Variovorax paradoxus: one gene and its partner. The protein of the gene in region 1 interacts with the protein of each later gene in a pairwise test. Links are inferred from orthologs where the notes say so. Each region holds a gene or a part of one and is shown on either strand. Other genes may lie near its edges.

Region 1 (2,967 bases):
TGATGCTCTCGGCCGCGAGCGCGGTGAGCTGGGCCGCAAAGACCTTCCGGTTCACCGACGAGGCCGCGCTGCTCGAAGCGGCGGCGTCGGTGCCACTGGCGCAGCGCGAGCGCTGCCCGCTGTTCCTGCCGTACCTCTCAGGCGAGCGTTCGCCGCACAACAACCCCAATGCACAGGGCGTGCTGTTCGGGCTGACGCATGCACACGGTCCGGCGGAAATCGCATACGCCGTGGTCGAGGGCGTGAGCTTCGGGCTGCGCGATGGCTTCGACACCCTGCGGCTGCCGGTCGACATGCCGCTACGCGAAGTGGCGCTGGTGGGCGGTGGTGCGCGCAGCGTGTGGTGGGGCCAGTTGCTGGCTGACATCTTCCAGGTGCCGCTCACGCTCTATGCGGGGAGCGAGACGGGCGGGGCGCTGGGCGCGGCGCGACTGGCGTGGCTGGCCGATGGAGGCGCGGTGGCTGAGGTGTGCAAGCTGCCGCCGGTGCAGCAGCAGTTGATTCCGTCGACCGAAGGAGCCGCTGTGCATAGCGCGCGCCACACACGCTTTCAGGCGCTCTACACGGTGCTGCGAGACCAGTTTCAGTAACTGCAGTAGCTGCTGCAACAGGCAATAAAAAAGGGCCGCTTTCGCGGCCCTTCTTCTTTTGGTGAGCAGTGCTCAGCCGGGCATTACATGCCCATGCCGCCCATTCCGCCCATGCCGCCCATGTCGGGCATGCCGCCGCCGGCGCCAGACTCGTCCTTGGGCGCGTCAGCGACCATGGCTTCGGTCGTCAGCAGCAGCGAGGACACCGAAGCGGCGTTCTGCAGTGCAGTGCGCGTGACCTTCGTCGGGTCCAGGATGCCCAGCTCGAGCATGTCGCCGTACGTGTCGTTCGCAGCGTTGAAGCCGTAGTTGCCCTTGCCGGCCAACACAGCGTTCACCACCACCGAGGCTTCGCCGCCGGCGTTGTTCACGATTTCGCGCAGGGGAGCTTCGATGGCCTTGAGCACCAGCTTGATGCCGGCTTCCTGGTCAGCGTTGTCGCCCTTGACCGACTCGCCCACGGCTTGCTTGGCACGCAGCAGAGCCACGCCGCCGCCAGCCACGACGCCTTCTTCCACTGCAGCGCGGGTAGCGTGCAGGGCGTCTTCGACGCGAGCCTTCTTTTCCTTCATTTCGACTTCGGTGGCAGCGCCAACCTTGATCACTGCAACGCCGCCGGCCAGCTTGGCCACGCGCTCTTGCAGCTTTTCACGGTCGTAGTCGCTCGTGGCTTCTTCGATCTGCACGCGCACTTGCTTCACGCGGGCTTCGATGTCGCCAGCGGCACCGGCGCCGTCGATGATGATCGTGTTTTCCTTGCCCACTTCGATGCGCTTGGCTTGACCCAGGTCGGCCAGCGTCACCTTTTCGAGCGTCAGGCCCACTTCTTCAGCGATGACCTTGCCGCCCGTCAGGATGGCGATGTCTTCCAGCATGGCCTTGCGGCGGTCGCCGAAGCCAGGAGCCTTGACAGCCACGACCTTCAGGATGCCGCGGATCGTGTTCACGACCAGCGTAGCCAGGGCTTCGCCTTCGACTTCTTCGGCAATGATCAGCAGCGGACGGCCAGCCTTGGCGACTTGTTCCAGCGTGGGGAGCAGGTCGCGGATGTTGCTGATCTTCTTGTCGAACAGCAGCACGAAGGGGTTGTCGAGCAGCGCCGATTGCTTCTCGGGGTTGTTGATGAAGTAGGGCGACAGGTAGCCGCGGTCGAACTGCATGCCTTCGACGACGTCGAGTTCGCTGTCCAGCGACTTGCCGTCTTCCACGGTGATCACGCCTTCCTTGCCGACCTTGTCCATCGCGTCAGCGATGAGCTTGCCGATGGTTTCGTCGCTGTTGGCCGAGATCGAGCCGACTTGAGCGATTTCCTTCGACGTGGTGGTGGGCTTGGAAGCCTTCTTCAGCTCGGCGACCAGGGCCGTCACGGCCTTGTCGATGCCGCGCTTCAGGTCCATCGGGTTCATGCCGGCAGCCACCAGCTTGAAACCTTCGCGAACGATGGCTTGTGCCAGCACGGTCGCGGTGGTGGTGCCGTCACCGGCGTTGTCCGAAGTCTTGGAAGCCACTTCCTTCACGAGCTGGGCGCCCATGTTCTGCAGCTTGTCCTTGAGTTCGATTTCCTTGGCCACCGACACACCGTCCTTGGTGACGGTGGGGGCGCCGAACGAGCGCTCGAGCACCACGTTGCGGCCCTTGGGGCCCAGGGTCACCTTGACTGCGTTGGCCAGGATGTTCACACCCTCGACCATGCGTGCGCGGGCTTCACCGCCGAAGACTACGTCTTTTGCTGCCATGTTTGTTTACTCCAGAAATTGAATCTAATCAGTTGAGGACAGAGCAATCCGCGCTTCGCGCCGGCTTGGTCTGTCCCGCAAATCACTTGCCTTCGACGACCGCGAACAGGTCGTCTTCCTTCATGACGAGCAATTCGTCACCGCCGACCTTGACGGTCTGGCCGCTGTACTTGCCGAACAGGACGCGGTCGCCGACCTTGACGGTCAGTGCGGCCAGTTCGCCCTTGTCGTTGCGCTTGCCCGGGCCCACGGCCAGGACTTCACCCTGATCGGGCTTTTCAGCGGCTGCGTCGGGGATGACGATGCCGGAGGCGGTCTTGGTTTCGCTGTCAACACGCTTGACGATCACGCGATCGGCCAAAGGACGAAGTTTCATTGCATCTCCTGGATGTATGGATAAGAAACGGGTTTGTGGTCGGGTGCCGGACCGGAGGCCGGCAGCCCATCGACTGGAAGCGAGGGCTGTTAGCACTCATCAGCAGCGAGTGCTAATCATAAGGGCAATCGATGGGCTTTCAAGTGACAGGGGTTGCCGCAGGTGCTGTCGGTTCTCAGTTAACCCGGAACTGCACGACCGTACTTTTCCGAGAGGTTGCTGCTGCTGCAGGCTGCCGGGAGACGCTACTGAACGTTCATGAATG
Region 2 (2,831 bases), 3.5 Mb from region 1 along the record:
TCCTTGCGCGGCTCCTTGCCGAAGAAGGCCTTCACCTTTTCCTGCACCTTGGGCATGCGGGTCATGCCGCCGACCAGGATCACGTCGTTGATGTCCGACACGCTGATGCCGGCGTCCTTGATGGCCAGGCGGCAAGGCGCGATGGTGCGCTCGACCAGCTCGTCGACCAGGCTTTCGAGCTTGGCACGGGTGAGCTTGATGTTCAGGTGCTTCGGACCCGACGCATCGGCCGTGATGTAGGGCAGGTTGATGTCGGTCTGCGCGCTGTTCGACAGTTCGATCTTGGCCTTTTCAGCGGCTTCCTTCAGGCGCTGGAGCGCAAGCACGTCCTTGCTCAGGTCGACGCCCTGGTCCTTTTTGAACTCGGCAATGATGTAGTCGATGATGCGCTGGTCGAAGTCTTCGCCGCCCAGGAAGGTGTCGCCGTTGGTCGACAGCACTTCGAACTGCTTCTCGCCGTCGACGTCGGCAATTTCGATGATCGACACGTCGAAGGTACCGCCGCCGAGGTCATACACGGCGATCTTGCGGTCGGCCTTGTCCTGCTTGTCGAGGCCGAAGGCCAGGGCAGCAGCGGTGGGCTCGTTGATGATGCGCTTGACGTCGAGGCCCGCGATGCGGCCGGCGTCCTTGGTGGCCTGGCGCTGGGCGTCGTTGAAGTAGGCCGGCACCGTGATCACGGCTTCGGTCACGGTTTCGCCGAGGTAGTCTTCGGCGGTCTTCTTCATCTTGCGCAGGATGTCGGCGCTGACCTGTTGCGGCGCCATCTTCTTGCCCCGCACTTCCACCCATGCGTCGCCGTTGTCGGCCTTGGCGATGGTGTAGGGCATCAGGTCGATGTCCTTCTGGACTTCCTTTTCCTCGAACTTGCGGCCGATCAGGCGCTTGATCGCGTACAGCGTGTTCTTGGGGTTGGTGACGGCCTGGCGCTTGGCCGAGGCACCGACCAGCACTTCACCGTCTTCCTGGTACGCGACGATCGACGGCGTGGTGCGCGCACCTTCCGAGTTCTCGATCACACGCGTGGTGTTGCCTTCCATGATCGACACGCACGAGTTGGTGGTGCCGAGGTCGATGCCGATGATCTTTGCCATGTTCTTTACTCCTGAAAGCCTGAAAAATATGTTGTTATGAACTTGTGGATAACCCGTCGCGATTCAAGGTATGAAGCGGGGATTTCCTGTGGGAATCTTGTGTGCCGATGCGAGCCGCTTACTTCGGCGCGCTGACCGTGACCAGCGCCGGGCGCAGCACGCGGTCGTTGATGGTGTAGCCCTTCTGCAGCACGCTCACCACGGTGTTCGGCTCCTGGTCGGCGGCGGGCACCACCGAGATGGCCTGGTGCTGGTGCGGGTCGAACTTGGTGCCGGGCGCGGGGGCCACTTCGATCACCTTGTTGCGTTCGAGTGCGCTCTTGAGCTGGCGCAGGGTGGCTTCGGCGCCTTCGCGGATCTGCTCAGGGGTGGCGTCCTTGATGGCCAGGCCGGCTTCGAGGCTGTCGGTCACCGGCAGCAGGCTCTCGGCAAAGGCCTCGACGGCGAACTTGCGGGCCTTGGTGATCTCGTCGTCGGCGCGACGACGGGCGTTCTGCACATCGGCCTGGGCGCGCAGGTACTGGTCGGCAAGTTCGGCATTCTTGGTCTGCAGGGCGGCGAGTTCGCCTTGTGCCACGGCCAGGGCGTCGAGCGCCTCGGCTTCATTGGCGGCGTGCGCAGCCTCCAGTTCTTCGGGGCTTGGCTCGCCTTGCAGCATTTGAGAATTCTGTGCGGATTGTTGCGGGTCAGACATTTTTCAAAGAACCGGCATGTGCCGGAAAACAAACGTTAGCCAGCCACATGGGGCTGGCCCAAAGCATTTCAAGCGAAAAAACGCGGCCAAAAGGGCCGCGGAGGCATGAAAAAGGCCCGGAATCGGGCCTTGGAGCCGCCGGCTCGAATGCTCAGTGTGCGTCCAGGAGTTCGACGTCGAACTTCAGGGTGGCGTTCGGCGGGATCACGCCGCCGGCGCCGCGAGCGCCATAGCCCAGCGATGCGGGAATGATCAGCGTGCGCTTGCCGCCGATCTTCATGCCGGCCACGCCTTCGTCCCAGCCCTTGATGACCTGGCCCGCGCCCAGCGAGAACGCGAACGGGTCGTTGCGGTCGCGGCTCGAATCGAACTTGGCGCCTTGCACGCCGTCGTTGTAGAGCCAGCCGGTGTAGTGCACGTGCACGTGCTGGCCGGCCTTGGCTTCGGCGCCGGTGCCGACTTCGGTGTCTTCGTATTGCAGGCCGGAGGGAGTGGTAGGCATGAGAAACGCTCCTTGCGTCGATGTGAGATCAGTGGATCGAAGGCGCGGAGTTTACCGATGCCGGGAAGGCCGGCCTGTGGTCCGTCAGCTCTGGCTGGTGTCGTCGGAGGGGGGCGCGGGTGTGGACGCAGGCGCTGCCACTGGGGCCGAAGCGGGCGCGACCGCTGGAGAAACCGCCGCGGCGGGCGGTGCGACCGCTGCGGGTGCCGCCGCTTTCTTGAGTTGTCCCAGTTGCCATTTACCGGCAAAGGCCTGCAGGTCGGAAAGGCGCTTGAGCAGGTCTTGCCCGCTGAGCGTGAGGCTGTAGCCGTCGCTGCCGTGGCCGACGATGCCGGCCTCGCGCAGTTCCTTGATGCGGGTGTTGAGCGTGTTGGGAGTGATGCTGCCCACGCTGTCCTGAAGCAGCCGGAAGGTCTGCGCATGGCCGTCGCGCAGGGCCCAGAGCACGCGCAGTGCGTAGCGGGCTTCGAGCAGGGCGAGCAACTGGCTGACGGCTGCGTTTTCCTTGGTACTCATCGACATCATCTCCTCGAAGCGTTCT

Evidence for each region. Proteins that work in one complex are often made in the same cells at the same time.
Region 2: the proteins of groL (region 1) and grpE interact in binary tests that used the Escherichia coli proteins (3 or more experiments, as listed by UniProt). The link is inferred for Variovorax paradoxus from one-to-one orthologs.

What each region holds. Positions count from the first base shown.
Region 1 is NZ_CP102931.1:5,458,326-5,461,292, reverse strand. The notes cover bases 1-2,957. They hold groL (chaperonin GroEL), read right to left. Parts: upstream 2,327-2,957; coding sequence 674-2,326; downstream 1-673. Other genes in these bases: NWF24_RS25835 (co-chaperone GroES), read right to left, coding at 2,409-2,702; xylB (xylulokinase), read left to right, coding at 1-590.
Region 2 is NZ_CP102931.1:1,912,630-1,915,460, forward strand. What follows is about bases 1-2,821. They hold grpE (nucleotide exchange factor GrpE), read right to left. Parts: upstream 1,789-2,821; coding sequence 1,213-1,788; downstream 1-1,212. Other genes in these bases: dnaK (molecular chaperone DnaK), read right to left, coding at 1-1,094; NWF24_RS08910 (FKBP-type peptidyl-prolyl cis-trans isomerase), read right to left, coding at 1,940-2,290; NWF24_RS08915 (winged helix-turn-helix transcriptional regulator), read right to left, coding at 2,375-2,806. UniProt on the Escherichia coli protein: Participates actively in the response to hyperosmotic and heat shock by preventing the aggregation of stress-denatured proteins, in association with DnaK and GrpE. It is the nucleotide exchange factor for DnaK and may function as a thermosensor.